DNA from 3 places in the Mycobacterium sp. HM-7 genome. Region 1 is predicted to be linked to each of the others. Evidence: predicted binding sites of a transcription regulator. Region 1 holds the regulator's gene; each other region holds the start of a gene.
What was found. The regulator LexA, encoded in region 1, represses DNA repair genes until DNA is damaged. The targets are predictions, from matches to a motif close to CGAACANNTGTTCG.

Region 2: a site for LexA is predicted at 1,576-1,589, ahead of ACWW1C_RS09765 (DUF222 domain-containing protein). Genes of this name have one in related genera too.
Region 3: a site for LexA is predicted at 3,894-3,907, ahead of ACWW1C_RS13015 (DUF222 domain-containing protein). Genes of this name have one in related genera too.

What each region holds. Positions count from the first base shown of each region.
Region 1 is NZ_CM132657.1:2,429,279-2,435,878, reverse strand. It holds gene ACWW1C_RS11700 (proteasome assembly chaperone family protein) at 1-367, shown strand, start outside; gene ACWW1C_RS11695 (alpha/beta fold hydrolase) at 413-1,435, shown strand; gene nrdR (transcriptional regulator NrdR) at 1,442-1,906, opposite strand; gene ACWW1C_RS11685 (LysM peptidoglycan-binding domain-containing protein) at 2,018-2,491, opposite strand; gene lexA (transcriptional repressor LexA) at 2,754-3,443, shown strand; gene ACWW1C_RS11675 (sunset domain-containing protein) at 3,508-5,712, opposite strand; gene ACWW1C_RS11670 (acyl-CoA dehydrogenase family protein) at 5,887-6,600, opposite strand, start outside.
Region 2 is NZ_CM132657.1:2,036,731-2,043,330, forward strand. It holds gene ACWW1C_RS09765 (DUF222 domain-containing protein) at 165-1,571, opposite strand; gene ACWW1C_RS09770 (phosphoribosyl-ATP diphosphatase) at 1,734-2,015, shown strand; gene hisG (ATP phosphoribosyltransferase) at 2,012-2,881, shown strand; gene ACWW1C_RS09780 (DUF4126 family protein) at 2,945-3,448, shown strand; gene ACWW1C_RS09785 (FAD-containing oxidoreductase) at 3,435-4,811, shown strand; gene ACWW1C_RS09790 (flavodoxin family protein) at 4,795-5,430, opposite strand; gene ACWW1C_RS09795 (SRPBCC family protein) at 5,440-5,967, opposite strand; gene ACWW1C_RS09800 (ArsR/SmtB family transcription factor) at 5,954-6,280, opposite strand.
Region 3 is NZ_CM132657.1:2,685,844-2,692,443, forward strand. It holds gene ppc (phosphoenolpyruvate carboxylase) at 1-2,366, shown strand, start outside; gene ACWW1C_RS13015 (DUF222 domain-containing protein) at 2,492-3,889, opposite strand; gene ACWW1C_RS13020 (ATPase) at 3,999-4,367, opposite strand; gene pgl (6-phosphogluconolactonase) at 4,370-5,104, opposite strand; gene opcA (glucose-6-phosphate dehydrogenase assembly protein OpcA) at 5,097-6,008, opposite strand; gene zwf (glucose-6-phosphate dehydrogenase) at 6,005-6,600, opposite strand, start outside.

The sequences.
Region 1 (6,600 bases):
GCACGTGCCGCACTACCTGGCGCAGACCGCGTACCCGCCGGCCGCCGAGGCCCTGCTGGGCGAGGTCTCACGGATCGCGTCGCTGCAGATTCCGCTGCAGGCGCTGTCGGAGGCGGGTGCCGAGGTGTACACGAAGATCAGCGAACAGGTGGAGGCCAGCTCCGAAGTCGCTCAAGTGGTCAGTGCACTGGAACAACAGTACGATTCGTTCGTCGCTGCTCAGGAGAATCGGTCGTTGCTGGCACGGGACGAGGAACTACCCAGCGGCGACGAACTCGGCGCCCAGTTCGAACAGTTCCTCGCCGAACAGTCCGGTGACGGATTCGCCGATCCCGACCAGGGCGCCGACGGCACCGCAGGCGACTGACCCACGCGGTCGGCCTCGCCGACACGATGGGAAGGAGCTGGGACGATGCCCGACGGAAAGCCCAACCTGCATTCTGTACGTGACGTGACACCCCGCCTGGAATACCGCACCATCCATGGTTACCGGCGGGCCTACCGGGTGGCCGGCTCCGGTCCGGCGATCCTGTTGATCCACGGCATCGGCGACAACTCCACGACGTGGGAAACCGTGCAGACGCGCCTCGCCCAGCGGTTCACCGTCATCGCCCCGGACCTGCTGGGTCACGGTCAGTCCGACAAGCCGCGCGCCGACTATTCGGTTGCCGCGTACGCCAACGGCATGCGGGACCTCCTCAGCGTGCTCGACATCGACCGCGTGACGGTCATCGGTCATTCGTTGGGCGGCGGCGTGGCCATGCAGTTCGCCTACCAGTTCCCGCAGTTGATCGATCGCCTGGTACTGGTCGGTGCCGGCGGTGTCACCCGCGACGTGAACATCGCACTGCGGCTCGCGGCGTTGCCACTGGGCACCGAGGCCCTGGCGTTATTGCGAATCCCGTTGGTACTGCCGGCTCTTCAGCTCGCCGGGCGCCTCGGCGGAGCGCTGCTCGGGTCGACCGGCCTGGGCCACGACCTGCCGAACATGCTGCGAATTCTGAACGACCTGCCCGAGCCCAAGGCCTCATCCGCCTTCGCCCGGACGCTACGCGCAGTGGTCGACTGGCGCGGCCAGGTGGTGACGATGCTGGACCGATGTTATTTGACCGAAGCCATTCCGGTGCAATTGGTTTGGGGCACCCAGGATGCCGTCATCCCGGCTGCCCACGGAGAACTGGCACATGCGGCGATGCCGGGCTCCCGGCTCGAATTCTTCGACAACTCGGGACATTTCCCATTTCATGACGACCCCGATCGATTCGTGGCGCTCGTCGAGAATTTCATCGACACGACCACGCCATCGGTTTACGACCGCGATGCCCTGCGCGGCCTCCTGCAGGCCGGCGTCACCGCCAAATCGATCGACGCCCCGCTCGATACGAAGGTTGCGGTACTCGACGCACTCGAGACCGACGAACGCAGCGCGACCTAGCGGCCGTCAGCCCGACGACGTCACGCCGCGGTGTGCCCGCAGCGCCTCGATTTCGCGTTCGAAGTCCTCGGCGGACGAGAACGAGCGGTACACCGACGCGAACCGCAGATAGGCGACCTCGTCCAGGTCGCGCAGCGGCCCGAGGATCGCCAACCCGACCTCATGGCTCGGCACTTCGGGAGATCCGGTGGCCCGCACCGCATCTTCGACCTTCTGCGCCAATTGATTCAAGGCGTCGTCGTCGACCTGCCGACCCTGGCACGCGCGCCGTACGCCTTTGATCACCTTGTCCCGGCTGAACGGTTCGGTGACTCCGCTGCGTTTGACCACCGAAACGACCGCAGTCTCCACCGTGGTGAACCGGCGACCGCATTCCGGGCACGACCGGCGACGCCGAATCGCCTGCCCTTCATCAGCTTCTCGCGAATCGACCACACGCGAGTTCGGATGCCGGCAGAACGGACAGTGCATCACCGCTCCTTCGCCGCACCGACAATCGACCGTTTCGAACGGTCTCGAGCCTACCCGTGCCGCTCTGACGCGGCCGGGCGCCGTGCCGATCGAGGTGCGCACGGGCTGTCCTCAGCCGACCGGCGCGATCAGCGTCTGCCCGGCGTTCAGCGCCACCGACGGCAACTTGTTCAGTTCCTTGATGCGGTCGACGACGGCGCTGACCGGTGCGTCGGGCGCCACCCGCCGCGCCACCTGCTGAATCGACTCTCCCGTCTGCACCCGGACCACCGCGAGCTGCGCGGGCACGGAGGCGGCCGACGAGGTCGGCTGGACGGCCTCCCCGAACTGCGCCACCAGGCCCAGCCATACGGTGATCCCCGCCGCGACCAGCGCCAGCATCACCGTCGTCAACGGCGTGATCGGGTTGCTCCGGTGCGAGGCGCGAGACGTCAGCACGCCGGTGCCCCGGTGCCGGAACGCCGCACCCGAGGGACGGGAACCGGCCGGCCGCAGCCGGGCCTGCCGCTGACGATTCACATCTCCACGCCGAGGCACGGTGCGGACGACGACGTCGGTCGGGTATTCGCGGGTGATGACGGTCATGTCGGTTCCTCTCAGGAGTTCGTACATAGGTTCGATCGCTCTTATGTTCGACTATATCGCCCAAACGTTCGAACGGTAGAACATGTGATCGAACTGTTGCGAACGATACGACCACCCACCGACAAGTTCCGTTCCGCGACTTCGTCACCGCTTTCACCACGTCACAACCGGCGTCACAACCAGATCCCGCCCGCGACACGCCGATCCGGCCATCTCGAACACATGTTTGATGATTCGGGTGCACTGGGCTAGATTCGTCCCTATGAGCGACAGCACCGATACCCCGGACACCCAGACAGGCGGACGATCCAGCAGCCTCACCGAACGTCAGCGGACCATCCTCGACGTGATCCGCGCCTCGGTGACCACCCGCGGCTACCCGCCCAGCATCCGGGAGATCGGCGATGCCGTCGGCCTCACGTCAACCTCGTCGGTGGCCCACCAGCTGCGCACGCTGGAGAAGAAGGGTTATCTGCGCCGGGACCCGAACCGTCCGCGCGCCGTGGACGTCCGCGGCGCCGACGACGCGACCGGAGCCACCATCACCACCGATGTCGCCGGTTCCGACGCGCTGCCCGAGCCGACCTTCGTCCCGGTGCTCGGCCGGATCGCCGCCGGCGGCCCGATCCTCGCCGAGGAGGCCGTCGAAGACGTCTTCCCACTCCCCCGAGAACTCGTGGGCGAGGGCTCGTTGTTCCTTCTGAAGGTGGTCGGCGAGTCCATGATCGACGCCGCGATCTGCGACGGCGACTGGGTCGTCGTGCGGCAGCAGAATGTGGCCGACAACGGTGACATCGTCGCGGCGATGATCGACGGCGAAGCCACGGTGAAGACCTTCAAGCGCGCCAAGGGCCAGGTGTGGCTGATGCCGCACAACCCGGCATTCGATCCGATCCCGGGCAACGACGCCGTCGTCCTCGGCAAGGTCGTGACCGTCATCCGCAAGATCTGACGCCCGCCGGACCTACAGGTGAGCCCCGCTGCAGTCGCTCGCAGCGGGGCTCAACCGTCTACGGTCAGCCTCGAACGAATCCGTTGGTGACCGCGAATTCCTCACTGGCGAACCAGATTTCAACGTCGGCGTCGTCGTATCCGGGAGCCCCCGGCACCCAGTACAGGCCTGATTTGGTGTTGGCCTTGATGACGTAACCTTCGGGCGGCTCGGCACCGGTCGCGACGCGGAACGACATCTGCGCGGTCTCGGGCTCCTCCGCGCCGAGCGCGTGATGCCTGCCGCTGGCCGGGCCGGCCGCGGTGTCCTCCGCGGGCGTCGCGATCGCAGGCGGCTCGTCGACGTGCGGCTCGGCCTCGGCGACCTGCTCCTCGGGCTGGGGCGCACGTTCATCAGCGTCCTGGTCCCCGGCGTCGGCAGCAGCCGGCGCAGCCCAGGCTCGGTCGCCCGGATTCCGCGGCCGAAGGCCCGCGAAGCCCGCCAACCCGGCAGCGGTCAGACCCGCCGCCGCGCCACCGCGACGCAGCGCGTCCGGCAGTTGCACCGATGCCGTCGGCTCATCGGCTGGTTCGTCAGCGCCATCGGCGTCGCTCGCCTGCGGCTCTGGCTCGTAGGGCTCGGCCGCGTCGACGGGCTCGGCGTCAACTTCGGCTTGCGTCTCAGCATCGGCGTCCGGCTCACCGGCGACCGGCTCGTCCGCGGGCTGCTCGGCCGTGAAATCGGGGTACACCGTCGGCGCGGTGTCGATGACGTCCGGGTTGCTCTGGAACGCGGGGCCACCGTGCGGGCCGTCGAATTGCTGGTCCTCCGCCGGGAATTCGTCGCTGTACTCGCTGTCGACGCCGCCGTCCGCGTACTGCGGGTCGCCGTACTCTCCGTCGCCGAACTCGTGGTCGTCGTAGTCGTACGCATCCTGGTCATCGGGGACTTCCTGACCGGCACCCCGCCGGCGCCGCAGCAGGGCCGCGATCACGATGCCGACCACCACCAGCAACAGCGGGATGATCGCCAGCAGCCACCACCAGTGGAACTCGTACCACTTGCCGGCCTCGTCGGACTGGGAGGTCACGCCGCCCGGCAGGTCGACGCTGGGCACCTGCAGACCGCTCAACTGCGACGCAAGCTCCGCCGGCTCGGTGCTGAACGCACGGCTGGACTTGTTCCACGAGACCGAGCCGCCGGTGAACTTCTGGCTGACGACGTCGCCGTTCACCGTCTGGTCAGCGGTCGGCGCGCCGAGCTTCCCGGTGGCGCCGCCGAGCTTGTCCCACGCCGCGTTCATCGCGCCGCGGACGACGAACGCGCCGTGCTCGGGTGTCCAGAATATCGCCGGGTTGTCGGCCGCGGCGAAGGTGGCGATCCGACTCGTCGGCGAAATGCCGCCGTCGGTCTCGTTGCTCGCCGGGAATCCGAGATCGCCCTGCGGCCCACCGGCCGCGCGGTACTTGGCCAGCACGTCGCCGGTGACCGCGTGGGCGCCGGTCGCCGGCGAATAGAAGATGGTGCCGCCGGCGAAGTTCTGCGCCACGCCGTCACCGACCTTGTACTGGGCGCCCTGCTCGTCACCGAGGGTGCCCTGCGGCCCCCCGGCGGCCCGCCGGGCCGCGGCGATGGCCGTCGTCGCGTCGCCCGGCACGTCCAGCCCGGTCAGTTGGCCTGCCAGATCGGCGGGCGAGGTCGTGAATGCCTTGGTCTTGGCGTTCCAGCTCACCTCACCGCCGGTGAAAGGCTGGGAGACGACGTCACCCTTCCAGGATTCGTCGGAGGTGGGCACGCCGAGAGTGCCGGCCGAACCGCCGAGCTTGTCCCAGGCCGCGTTGATCGCGCCGCGGACGACCCAGGCGCCGTTGTCGGGCGTCCAGAAGATGACCGGCTTGTCGGCCGCGCTGAACGTGCTGTTGCGGCTGTCGGTGGCCCTGCCCGCCCCCTCGTCGATGGTCGGGAAGCCGAGATCGCTGTCCGCGGCGCCGCCCAGCGCCTGGTACTTGTCGAGAATTGCGCCGTAAATGAGATGGGCACCGGTGCTCTCGGTGAAATAGATCTTGCCGCCCGCGAAGTTCTGCGCGTATCCCGCGCCGACTTGGTAGACGTCACCGTCCTTGGCGCCCAGCTCACCCGTGTCACCGCCCGCGGCATCCCAGGTGTGGGATATCGCCGCGTCGGCGTCGCCTTCCGGTGTCGCCAATGCCGTCGGAGCCATGAGCAATGCCACCGCGACAGAAAGGGCCCCGACACCAGCCCATCCGCCACGGGTTCGCAGCCCGGTCATCGAATTCCTCCCGCGGTTGGCAAAACTCCGGATACAAATTCCGTCAGACAAACTCTCTTGATTGAGAGATTCTGTCAACTTTGCTTCAGTTCATGCCCATCGTGCGGGATATCGGGCGGTGACGCGCCAGTGTGTCGCGCTTCGATATGCGAATAAATTCGCGTCGGCAATTAGCTAAACGCCCAATCCGCGGCCGATGATCTCCTTCATGATCTCGGTGGTACCGCCGTAGATCGTCTGGATCCTGGAGTCCAGGAATGCCCGCGCAATGGGATATTCGCGCATATATCCGTAGCCGCCGTGCAGCTGCAGACACCGGTCGACCAGCCGGACCTGCGCCTCCGTCGAATACCATTTGGCCATCGCCGCCTGGTCGATTGTCAGCTTTCGATCGAGATGCAGACGAATGAACTCGTCGACCATGATTCGCACCGCAGTGGCCTCTGTCGCCAGTTCGGCCAACACGAATCGACTGTTCTGGAAGCTGCCGATCGGCTTGCCGAACGCTTTACGCTCCTTGGCGTATTGCAATGTCGATTCGAGTACGGCCTCCATCGCGGCCGCAGCCATCACGGCGATGGAAATGCGCTCCTGGGGCAGATTCTGCATCAGATATACGAATCCCATGCCCTCGACCCCGAGCAGGTTCTCGGCCGGAACTCTGACGTCCGTGAACGACAATTCGGCGGTGTCCTGGGCGTCGAGCCCGATCTTGTCGAGATGACGGCCGCGCTCGAAGCCCGCCATGCCGCGCTCGACGACGAACAGGCTGAAGCCCTGCGCGCCCTTGTCCGGGTCGGTGCAGGCCACCACGATCACGAGGTCGGCGTGAATGCCGTTGGTGATGAACGTCTTCGAGCCGTTGAGGACGTAGTGATCGCCGTCTTT
Region 2 (6,600 bases), 390 kb from region 1:
ACAGGTGCAGGCTCGGCGTCGGCGGCCATCGCGCGTTGTGGTGCGTCGCGTCGAGTGGGCGCTGTGAATCGATGCGACCCGTATTGCCGCGTGGGTGCCGCAGCGCGTGCGGTACCGCCGCCGCGGTTGGGTGGCGTGGCCTTCCGGCGTCATTGGGTGCCGTATCACCTTGCGGGACTGTCGCTTTCACCATCGCCGTCGGCGTCTCCGCCGCGCTCTGTGGTGTACAGCGTCGGGCGGTGGTACTGGTTGGTGCGTGGTTGGCCCACATCTAGGAGTGGTGGTGGGGTCCAGTGGGTGCGGCCGTCGGGGCCCATGGCGGTGCGCCAGCCGCCGGTGTCGGCGAGCCGGTTGTCGCAGCCGCAGGCCAGGGTCATGACATCGACGTTGGTCAGTCCGCCGTCGCGCCAGTTGGTGAGGTGATGCACCTGGCTGCGCGAGGCCGGGGCGGTGCAGTTGGGGCGGGTGCAGCCCCGGTCGCGGGCGAACAGGGCCAGCCGCTGCGCGGTGCTGGCGGTGCGCGCGGCCCGGCCCAGATAGAGCGGTTGGCCGGTGTGGTCGTCGAAGACGGCGAGGTAGTTGTCCGACCCCTGTGCGGCCATCCGGATCAGATCTTTGACCGGCAGCTTGGTGCCGGTGTGGGTCAAAGCGACCCCGGCACGTTTTTCCAGGTCGGTGAGGGTGCAGCTGCCGACCACCGCGACCGGGAAGCCGTTGTGCACCCCGGCGGATGAGGCCAGCATCATCCGCCCGACCATTTTGAACGCGTCGTATTGCCGCTGGGCCAGGGTGCGGGTATCCGCATCGATCTGTTCTTGGGTGGGCGTGCCCGACACGCACGGCACCTGGTCGGCGGGGTTGCACATCCCCGGGGCGGCGTATTTGTCGAACAGTGTCTGCCAGTAGGCCCGCCCTTCCGGATCGAGGTGGGCAGTGACCTCGGTGCGGCCGTCGGGCCGCTGCTTACCCATTACGAAGGAGCGTTTCGGGTCGGGCTCGTCGTCGTCGGGTTCGGGCCCGTCCTGATCGAGTCGGTACAACAAGTCCGCGGCCGCGCGCCGTAGGTCCTCGGGGGTTTTGACCCTCGCGTCGGCCACCAGATCGGCCTCGCACTGGGCCAGGGTGACCGGGTCGGCCGCCCACAGCGGCAGCTTCTGGAAAAACCAGGTGATCACCTGCACGTGCTCACCGTTGATGACGCCGTCGGCCTGGGCGGCGGCGACCAGCTCCCACACCGGACCCAACGGTTCCCCGGTGATCGCCGACCGCGGCCCCAGATGATCGCAGTCCCGGACCCGGCGGCGGGCCTCGTCGCGGCTGATGCGCAGCCGCACATGCAGCACCTCGGGCCAGTCCTTGGCCCCGATATCCTTGGCGGTGGCCTGCGTCTGCGCCGCCGCGAGGATGTGGTGATCGACCGCCTCGGCCGCGCACTTCACCGTTTCGCGGCGCGACTGCAACTCCAACAGGGTGCGCACGTCCAGGCCGGTGTGGTCCAGGGACGCGATCGTGGCCGCGGCAGCTTCGTACGCGGCGTACGCCTGCTCGATAACGGCCCGATCACTACCCATGCATCGAACACTAGTTCGATGCACCGACAATTCGCTGTGACCTATGCGGCCTCAGTTATCCACCGTGACCAGCGGGAACAAAGTGACCAAAGTTTTTCCGAATGCCGGTACAGCCCCGCCGCGCGGCCCCGGGCAGCCACGTGCACAGCCCGCGTCCGCAGCGTGAAACAATTGCAGCCCGTGAAGACCTTCGATGCGCTATTCGCCGAGCTCAGTGAGCGAGCGCAGACCCGGCCGGCCGGCAGCGGCACCGTCGCGGCGTTGGATGCCGGGGTGCATCATCTGGGCAAGAAGATCATCGAAGAGGCCGGCGAAGTATGGATCGCCGCGGAACACGAGAGCGACGACGAGCTGGCGGGCGAGATCGGCCAGCTCCTGTACTGGACGCAGGTACTGATGATCAAGCGCGGCCTGACCCTCGACGACGTGTACGGCAAGCTGTGACCGGCGCATCGTCCAACGGCCTCCTGCGCGTCGCCGTCCCGAACAAGGGCGCGCTCAGCGAGTCCGCCTCCCACGTACTGTCCGAGGCCGGATACCGCCGCCGCACCGATCCCAAGGATCTGACGGTCGTCGACCCGGTGAACAAGGTCGAGTTCTTCTTCCTGCGCCCCAAGGACATTGCCATCTATGTCGGGTCCGGGCAGCTGGACTTCGGCATCACCGGCCGCGACCTGGCGGCCGAGTCGATGGCGCCGGTCAGTGAGCGGCTGGCCCTGGGCTTCGGGTCGTCGACGTTCCGGTACGCCGCGCCCGCCGGCCGGGACTGGACGGTCGCCGACCTGGCCGGCAAGCGTGTCGCCAGCGCCTACCCGAACCTGGTGCGGAAAGACCTGTCCGACAAAGGTATTGAAGCCACGGTGATCCGACTCGACGGCGCGGTGGAGATCTCGATCCAGCTCGGTGTCGCTGACGCGATCGCCGACGTCGTCGGCTCCGGCCGGACGTTGGCGCTGCACAACCTGGTGGCCTTCGGTGAGTCGCTGTGCGATTCGGAGGCGGTGCTGATCGAGCGCAGTGACGTCGCGCCGGATCCGGCTCGCGATCAACTCGCGGCCCGCATCCAGGGCGTGGTCTTCGGGCAGCAGTACCTCATGCTCGACTACGACTGCCCGCGCACTGTTTTGGAGCAGGCGACGGCCATCACGCCGGGTCTCGAATCGCCGACCATCGCCCCGCTGGCCGATGCCGACTGGGTGGCCGTGCGTGCCCTGGTGCCGCGCCGCCAGGTCAACGCGATCATGGATGAGCTGGCTGCCATCGGAGCCAAGGCGATCCTGGCTTCCGATATCCGGTTCTGTCGCTTCTGACCGAGAGCGGTGTTAGCGTCCCCGTACGGTCTGCAACCCGCACTTCCTAACTGGAGGGGTCACGTGACACAAGCGCTGATTCTGCTGTTCGCCTTACTTATCGGTGTGGTCGCGGGCCTGCGGGCGCTGACTCCGCCTGCGGTGGTCGCCTGGGGCGCCAAGCTCGGTTGGCTGCCGCTGGTGGGCACCTGGGCCGAATGGGTCGGTAACTGGATCACGGTGACGGTGCTGACGATCCTGCTGGTGGTCGAGTTGATCACCGATCAGCTGCCCAAGACTCCCGCGCGAACGGTGCCGTCGCAGTTCGTTGCCCGGTTGTTCACCGGGGCGTTCGCCGGTGCGGTCATCGGTGCCGGATGGCACCACACATTCATCGGCATGGGCGCCGGCATGATCGGCGCGGTGATCGGGACGCTCGCAGGTTTTCACGCGCGCCGAATCCTGGTGGCGCGCAACGGCGGACGCGACCTGCCGGTCGCGCTCGCCGAGGATGTCCTCGCGGTAGGCGGTGGCTTCGCGATAGCGGCCGTCGCGCTGAGTGCCATCGGTCCGTATGTCGTCGTCTGAGGCGACCGCGTTCGACGCCATCATCGTCGGCGCGGGGCAGGCGGGACCGCCCTTGGCCGGCCGACTCACCGAAGCCGGCCACACCGTGGCGGTCATCGAGCGCAAGCTCGTCGGCGGCACCTGCGTGAACTACGGCTGCATCCCCACCAAGACGTTGGTTGCCAGCGCCCACGCCGCACACCTGGCCCGCCGCGGTGCCGAGTACGGCATCGGAACCGGCGAAATCACGGTCGACATGGCAAAAGTCAAGGGCCGCAAGGACGGGATCGTCACAGCGGACCGCGACGGCGTCGAGAGCTGGCTGGAAGGCATGAACGGCTGCACGCTGCTACGCGGGCATGCACGTTTTCTCGACCCGCACACGCTGCAGGTCGGCGACCAACAGATCACCGGCAAGAAGATCTTTCTCAACACCGGTGGCCGCGCGACGGCCCCCGACATCCCCGGTCTGGCCGACGTCGACTACCTCACAAATGTCGGCATCCTCGAACTCGACACGGTGCCAGAGCATCTGGTGATCATCGGCGGCAGCTACATCGGCCTGGAGTTCGCGCAGATGTTCCGCCGGTTCGGCGCCGAGGTCACGGTGGTCGAACGCGGGCCCAGACTGGCCTCGCGCGAAGACGACGATGTCTGCGCCGCCATCAAGGACATCCTCGAACGTGAGGGCATCACAATCCATCTGGGCGCCAGCGATATTCGGGTGGCCAAAGACGGCGACGGGGTGGCGGTCAGCACGGGGAGTGCCGTCGTATCTGGCTCGCACCTGCTGGTCGCCGTCGGCCGCGTCCCCAACACCGACGACCTGGGTCTCGAAAAGGCCGGCGTGGCAACGGACTCCCGGGGATACATCACCGTCGACGATCAGCTGCGGACCACCGTCGATCACATCTGGGCCATGGGCGACTGTAACGGCAAGGGCGCGTTCACCCATACGTCGTACAACGACTTCGAGATCGTGGCGGCCAACCTGCTCGACAACGAACCTCGCCGGGTCAGCGACCGCATCCCCACCTATGCGCTGTACATCGATCCACCGCTCGGGCGGGCCGGTATGACCGAGGCTCAGGTGCGGGCATCGGGGCGAAAAGCATTGGTGGGGAAGCGCCCGATGACGCGCGTCGGCCGGGCAGTCGAAAAGGGGGAGACCCAGGGCTTCATGAAGGTCGTGGTCGACGCCGAGACCAACCAGATTCTCGGCGCGTCCATCCTCGGCGTTGGTGGGGACGAGGTGGTGCACTGCATCCTCGATCTGATGGCCGCGAAAGCCCCGTACACCACCATGACACACACCGTGCACATCCATCCGACGGTCTCCGAGCTCGTGCCCACCATGCTCGAAGGGCTCAGGCCCCTGCGGTAACGGGGTCGGTAACAGCCTGTGCCGCGAAGCGTCCGGCAATCAGCTGCCGGGTGACCTCGGCGACGCGTCGGCCCAGGTGCTCGCAGGTCGCGGCATCGGACGGGTGCACCTCATCCGGGTTGGCGTCGACGTCGGTCGCCGCCGCGGCACCCAGCCAGAAGCCCAGCCTGTTCAGTTCGCCGTCGCTTGCCGTGGAGTGGTTCCAGCCCGGACCCAGGCCCAGGTTGACCCAGTGCATGTGATGCTGGGCGGCGAAGACCGCCAGCGAGACAAGCGAATTGAGCTTGTCGCCGCTCTTGCATCCCGAGTTGGTGAAGCCGGCCGCAACTTTGTCACGCCACGTGCCCTGCTGGCAGCGACGGCCGGTCTGCTCGGCGAACGTCTGGAATGCCGCCGACACGTTGCCCATGTAGGTGGCGGTGCCGAAGATGATCGCGTCCGCGGTGTCGAGGGTCTGCCATTCGTCTTCGGTGACATCACCCAACCGGATCAGGGTGACGGCCGCCCCCGTCGACCTGGCTCCGGCGGCGACTGCCTCGGCCAGGAACGCGGTGTGGCCGAACCCGGACTGGTAGGCGACGACCACCGAGGGAGCCTCGTGAAAGGTGTTGTCCGACATGCTGTTCTCCTAGGTATTCGGGACGGCGGGTGGGGCATCGAGCGGGCTGTGCCCGGCGATCTCGGCGTATCGCTCCAGCCAGCCGGGCAGGGGAGTGCCGTCGAGCAGTGCTTGAAGACGATCGAGGAAAGCCTGTGTGCCGGGCCGGAACCCGTTGGCGTTGGGCACGCCGAGGCCGCGATGGGTCATCCGGAGCAGGGTGCCGGTGCCGTCGGCGGCGAGTTCGTAGCGGACCACACCGGGTTCGACGATCTGCTGGTGCCACTCGTGCTCGAACACGTGCGGCGGATCCCAGACCAGGATGCGACCCGTCATGCGCTTCATGTCCGGTGGTACGGGCGGACCCGAGGCGACCGTCTCGATCGAGCCACCCTCGCGGCCGTCGATGACGGTTCTGCCCATCCAGATGTCGCGATGCGCGGGCTCGGTGATCGCGGCCCACACACGCTCGACGGGGTGCCTCAGTCGCCGCTCGAATGTCAGCGTCGCTCGGTCGCCGTCGACGGTGACGACGCCCTCGAGTTCATTGGCTGTCATTTTCCTCCTCGAATGTCGAATCCAGATGGCGCTCAAGGGCGTCCAGATGATTGGTCCAGTAGCGGCGGTAGCGGTCGATCCACTGATCCATCGCGACCAGGCCGTCGGCGCGCAGGGCGTAGATACGGCGTTGGGCATCAGGCCGAACCTCGACCAGTCCGACCTCACGCAGCACGCGGAGATGACGGGAGACCGTGGGCTGGGTCAGACCGGGGAGGGTGGCGACGAGTTCACCGGCCGTGCGTTCACCCTCGGCGAGTACGTCGAGCAGGGCGCGCCGGTTCGGTTCGGCGACCGCTTCGAAGACGTCCATAGCGCCAGTATGCCTAGTCGTCTATATAGACGCAAGTAGATATAGACGGCCGCCTGGGCACTCGATCTGGGTTTGAGAGGCTGAGCAGCTCCGATGCGACGGTTGACCTCGGCTACAGCCACGAGTGAAAGACCAGAGCCGAGCTCGAGCTGGTGCTGGCTGCGTCAGTGTGCCCGGGATCACTTGACGTGCACGTTCGGTTCCCGCCCCCAGCAACGACTAACCCTACAAAGCGGTGAGACCACCAACGACGGTTCCGGAAGCGAGACTCACCGCTCACGAGATGACCCATCGAGTAAATGCTGTCAACCGCCATCCCT
Region 3 (6,600 bases), 260 kb from region 1:
CCGTTGCCGATGCACTGCGCGGCGCGCTGGTGTCGCCGGTGATCACCGCCCATCCCACCGAGACCCGGCGGCGGACCATCTTCGACACCCAGAACCGGATCACCGACCTGATGCGGCTGCGACTGCACGGACACACCCAGACGCGCGACGGCCGCGACCTCGAGACCGAGCTGCGCCGGCACATCCTCACCCTGTGGCAGACCGCGCTGATCCGCTTGTCGCGGTTGAAGATTCAAGACGAGATCGCCACCGGGCTGCGCTACTACCCGGCCGCGCTCTTCGACGTCATCCCACAGGTCAACGCAGAGGTGCGCACCGCGCTGCAGGCGCGGTGGCCGGGTGAGCCGCTGCTGGAGACGCCGATCCTGCGGCCCGGTTCGTGGATCGGCGGTGACCGCGACGGCAACCCCAACGTGACCGCCGACGTGGTGCGCCTGGCTACCGGCAGCGCGGCCTACACCGCGTTCGACCGCTACTTCGCCGAACTCCTTGCGCTGGAACATGAGCTCTCCATGTCGGCACGGCTGGTCCGGGTCAGCGATGCGCTGCAGGCGCTGGCCGACCAGCATCCCGAGCCGGCCCATGCCGACGAACCGTACCGTCAGACGCTGCACGTGATCCGCGCGCGCCTGACGGCCACCGCCGCCGAGATCCTCGACCGGCAACCCGAGCACGAACTGGACCTCGGGCTGCCGCAGTACACCACGCCGGCCGAGTTGCTGGCCGATCTGGATGTCATCGACGCCTCGCTGCGCGCCGGTGGCACCAGTGTGCTGGCTGACGACCGGCTGGCCCGGCTGCGAGAGTCGGTGCGCGTCTTCGGCTTCCACTTGTGTGGGCTGGACCTGCGGCAGAACTCCGACGTGCACGAGCAGGTGGTCGCCGAGCTGCTGGCCTGGGCCGGTGTGCACCCCGATTACGCGTCGCTGCCGGAGGACGAGCGCGTCGCCGTCCTGGTGGCAGAACTGTCCACCCGCCGGCCGCTGGTGGGCCGCGAAGCGCAGTTGTCGGAACTGGCCCGCAAGGAACTCGACATCGTCGCGGCGGCCGCCCGGGCGGTCGAGGTCTTCGGACCGCAGGCCGTGCCCAACTACATCATCTCGATGTGTCAGTCGGTGTCCGATCTCCTGGAAGCCGGCGTGCTGCTCAAAGAGGCGGGCCTGCTCGACGCGGCCGGGCCCGAGCCGTACAGCCCGGTCGGCATCGTGCCGCTGTTCGAAACCATCGACGACCTGCAACGCGGATCATCGATTCTGGAAGCGGCCCTTGCCATTCCGCTGTACCGCTCGATCGTCACCGCCCGGGACGACCACCAGGAGGTCATGCTCGGTTATTCGGACTCCAACAAGGATGGCGGGTACCTGGCGGCCAACTGGGCGCTGTATCGGGCCGAGCTCGATCTCGTGGAATCGGCCCGCAAGACCGGAATCCGGCTGCGGCTCTTCCATGGCCGGGGCGGCACCGTCGGCCGCGGCGGCGGCCCGAGCTACGACGCGATCCTTGCCCAGCCTCCCGGCGCGGTCAGGGGGTCGCTGCGGATCACCGAGCAGGGCGAGGTGATCGCCGCCAAGTACGCCGAACCTCATGCGGCACATCGCAATCTCGAGACCCTCCTCGCCGCGACCCTGGAGTCGACCCTGCTCGACGTCGAAGGACTCGGCGACGCCGCGGCACCTGCCTACGATGTGCTGGACGACCTTGCTGCCCGGGCGCAACGTGCCTACAGCGAATTGGTCCACGACACACCGGGATTCGTCGAGTACTTCAAGGCGTCGACGCCCGTCAGCGAGATCGGTGCGCTCAACATCGGGAGCCGCCCGACGTCCCGCAAGCCGACCACCTCGATCGCCGATCTGCGGGCCATCCCGTGGGTACTGGCCTGGAGCCAGTCGCGCGTCATGCTGCCCGGCTGGTACGGCACCGGGACCGCGTTCGAGGAGTTCGTCGACAACACCGATGGCGGCCTCGACGTGCTGCAGGACCTGTACGCCAAGTGGCCGTTCTTCCGGACCGTGCTGTCCAACATGGCGCAGGTGCTGGCCAAGTCGGATCTCGGTCTCGCAGCGCGATATTCGGAGCTCGTGGACGACGAGGCGCTGCGCCACCGGGTGTTCGACAAGATCGCCGCCGAACATGAGCGCACCATCCGGATGCACGCGCTGATCACCGGTCACGACGACCTGCTCGCCGACAACCCGGCCCTCGCGCGGTCGGTGTTCAACCGGTTCCCGTACCTGGAGCCGCTGAACCACCTCCAGGTCGAGCTGCTGCGCCGCTACCGCTCGGGTGACGACGACGAACTCGTGCAACGCGGCATCCTGCTGACCATGAGTGGGCTGGCGACCGCACTGCGCAACAGCGGGTAGGGGCGGGCACGCGCGTCGAAGTGCCTAACGGTGCGAGGCGCGCTGGTGCGCAAAGCCGACGGTGCGAGGTTCACCCGCCGCGGCACGCCTCGGCGCGTCGTGATGCGGCGTAACCGAGCGTCGACTCAGCTTGTGGGACTGTCGCTTTCGCCGCCCTCGTCGTCGCTCTCGGGTGGGTAGAGGGTGGGGTGGTGGTATTGGTTGGTTCGCGGTTGGCCGACGTCCAGTAGTGGTGGTGGGGTCCAGTGGGTGCGGCCGTCGGGGCCCATGGTGGTGCTCCAGCCGCCGGTGTCGGCGGCTCGGTTGTCGGGCCCGCACGCCAGGGTGAGGTTGGTGATGTCGGTGGCGCCGCCGTGTTTCCACGGGACCAGGTGGTGGGCTTGGGAGCGCGAGGCGGGGGCGGTGCAGTTGGGTCGGGTGCAGCCCAGGTGGGCGGCGAACAACGCGAGGCGCTGGCCCGGTGATGCGGTGCGGCGGGCCCGGGCTAGATACAGCGGGATACTGGTGTGCTGGTCGAACACCGTCAGGTAGTGGTGCGCACCGCCGGCGGCCATGCGGATCAGGTCCCGGATCGGCAGTTTGGTGCCCGTATGTGTGACAGCGACACCGGTGCCGCGCTGCAGGTCGGTAACGGTGGCGGTGGCGACCACGGTGACCGGGAGGCCGTTGAGGTGACCGAGCATGCGCGATTGCAGGATCATGCGGCCGACCATTTTGTAGGCGTCGTGCCGGCGTTGGGCCGGGGTGCGGGTGTCGCCCGCGATCTGTTCTTGGGTGGGTGTGCCAGAGATGCAGGGCTGCGGGTCGGCGGGGTTGCACATGCCGGGTGCGGCCCACTTGTCGTTGATCGCGTCCCAGTAGGCGCGGGTTTCGGCGTCAATGGTGCCGCTGATCTCGGAGGTGTGGTCGGAGCGTTGCTTGCCGGTGGTCATGCCGCGTTTGGGATGCGGTTCTGAATCGTCGGGTTCGGGGCCGTCCGGATCGAGTGCGTCCATCAGCTTTTTCGCCACGGCCCGCAGTTCCTCGGGGGTTTGGTGCCGCGCCCCGGCCACTAGCGATTGTTCGCACTGGGTGGTGGTGGCCAGGTCAACCCACAACGGCAGATTGGCCAGCAAGTTCGCGATCACCTCGATGTGCTCGGCGTTGAGGTCACCGGCAGCCTGAGCCCGAGCCACCTCCTCCCACAAGGGCGGCAAAGCCTCTCCGGTCAGTCCGGTACGCGGGCCGACGTGTTCGCCGTGGCGGACCCGCCGCCGCGCATCCTCACTGCTGATGTGCAACCGGATGCGCAGCACGTCGGCCCAGTTCTTCCCGCCGATCTCTTTCGGTGTGGTTTGGGCCCGCAGACCGGCCAGCAGGGCGTGGTCGGCAGCCGGGAAGCGGCGCATCAGTTTCTCGCGGCGGGACAGCAGTTCGAGTTGGTCGCGGACTGACAGGCCGCTGTAATCGAATGAGTTGAGTTCGGTGACCACCTCCTCGGCCGCGGTATACGCGGCGAAGATGGCGGCCCGATCACTTCCCATACATCGAACACTAGTTCGAACCACCGACAAGAAACCGCCGCCCGTGTGACGCTAGTCACCTATCGTGACCAGCGCGCACAAAGTGACCAAAGTTTTCTTTACAACTGCGCTACGGAGCCCAGTCGCGTACTGACTTCAGCACGCTACGCACCGCGTTCTCTGTGACCGTGATCGGTGACAGGACTGTCTCGGCGACGCCGACGATGGCCTCGACGCGCGTCACGATCGCTTCCATTCGGTCGACCACGCCGAAGATGCGCGGCGCGAGCTCGTCGATCTGGGTGATGGTCTCGTTGAACCGCGACATTGTGGTGTCGAGGTCGCCCGTCAGTGTGCTCAGGGTCGACAGCGTGCCTTCCATGTCGACGAGCAGCGAGTCGACCTGGGACACCATGACGTCGGCGTTCAACGCGGCGTCCGTCAACGTTCGGATGCGGCCGCGCACGGGTCGTGAACGACCGTCGCCTTTGTCGACCATGGCTACAGTTTCGCCGCGGCGGCCTCGTCGAGCAACCACACGGTCGCCTCGGTGCCGATCGCGCCGGCCGCTGGAATGTCTTCTGCCGCTGCGCCACCGACGGCGGCTGCCACCGCGTCCGCCTTCTCCGCGCCGGCCACGACCAGCCAGACCTGACGGGAGCGACGGACCGCGGGCAGCGTCAGTGTGATCCGGCGCGGCGGCGGCTTGGGGGAGTCGGTGACGCCGACGACGTACCGCTCGGTCTCTCGGACGGCAACGGTGTGCGGGAACAGTGAGTTGACGTGTCCCTCGCCGCCCATGCCCATCAGGTGCACGTCGAATTCCGGTGTCGGCGAACCGTTCCCGGCTACCAAGGCCAGTTCGCGCTCGTAGGCGGCGGCCGCCGCGTCGATGTCGTCGCCGAACTCACCGTCACTCGCGGCCATCGCGTGCACGTTGTCCGCCGGGATGGCAACGGAATTCAGCAGCGCTTCCCGGGCCTGCTTGATATTCCGGTCGGCATCGTCGGCCGGGACGTAGCGGTCGTCACCCCAGAACAGATGCACCTTGGCCCAGTCGATCGGATGTCCACCGACATGCTTGAGCAGCTTGATGCCGGTGCCGCCGCCGGTCAATACGATGTACGCGATGCCGCGGGCCTCGATGGCGCTGTTGATGGCCGCGACGAGGCGATCGCCCACCGCGGTCACCAAAGCGTCAGAATCGGAATACTTTTCGATGATCTGCTCAGGCATAAATGACCTTGTCCAGGCCCTGCAGGGCACGGTGGTAGATCTCGTCGGCATCGAGCCGGCGCATCTCTTCGGCGAGGCAGTCGCGTGCTTCCCTGCGGGCCAAGGGAATCCGTGCCTCCGGCCGGCCGGTGCGGGTGAGCGACGCGGTGACTCCGGTTTGTGGCCGGCTCAACGTGATGGTTTCGGTCGGCCGGGTCAGCACGACTTTGAGCTCGCCGACCGCGCGCGTGACCGGCCCGTCGATGCAGGCCGCCAGCCAGCCGGCCAGAATGTCCAGGGCCGGTTCGTCTTTCAGCCCTGATACCAGCGCTTCGGTGATCGGTTCGTAGGGTGCCTGGTCCAAGGCGGCGGCGAGTAGCGCCCGCCAGTACGTCACCCTGCTCCAGGCCAGATCGGTGTCCCCCGATGTGTATCCGGCCAACCGGCTCTTGATACACACCTGCGGGTCTTCACCATTGGTGGCGTCGGTGATCCGGCGGATCGCCAGCTTGCCCAGCGGATCGGCCGCCGGCACCGCCGGTGCCACGTCGGGCCACCAGGTGACCACCGGGGTGTCCGGCAGCAGGAATGGCGTCACGACGCTACTGGCATGGCCGGCCAGGGGGCCCGAAAGGCGCAGCACCACAACCTCATTGGCGCCGGCATCGCGACCCACCCGCAGCTGCGCGTCGAGGCGGGCTTCGGTGGCCAGACGGTCACCCGGGATCACGACGATCACACGGCACGGGTGTTCGCGACTCGCGGTGTTGGCCGCCTCGATCGCCTCTTCCAGGATGGCCTCGGTGTCGGGAGCCACCACCAGGGTCAGTACGCGGCCGAGGGTGATGGCACCGCCCTCTTCGCGCAGGGAGACGATCTTCTTGTTGATGGCACCGGTGTTGGTGTCGGGCAGATCGAGAATCATGGCCGCCTCCATTCGCGGCCCGAGCGCCGCAGCATCTCGAACGCTGACTCCGGCCCCCAGGTGCCCGACTCGTAGGCCTCGGGCCGTCCGCCGTCCTTGTCCTGCGCGGCCCAATGCTCCAGTGCGGGATCGAGAATCTTCCACGACAACTCGACTTCGGCATTCACCGGGAACAGCGAGGGCTCACCGAGCAGGACGTCGAGGATCAGCCGCTCGTAGGCTTCGGGGGAGTCCTCGGCGAACGCCGAACCGTACGAGAAGTCCATGCTCACATCGCGGACCTCCATGAGATGCCCGGGCACCTTCGAACCGAACCGCAGGGTGATGCCCTCGTCGGGCTGCACCCGGATCACCAGCGCGTTCTGACCGAGCTCGTCGGTCATCGTGGCATCGAACGGCAGGTGCGGGGCCCGCTTGAACACCAATGCGATCTCGGTGACCCTGCGCCCCAACCGTTTTCCGGTGCGTAGATAGAACGGCACGCCGGCCCAGCGCCGGGTGTCGACTTCCACGGTGATGGCCGCGAAGGTCTCGGTGGTCGAAGTCGACGAGAACCCTTCTTCATCGAGCAGCCCGACCACCTTCTGCCCGC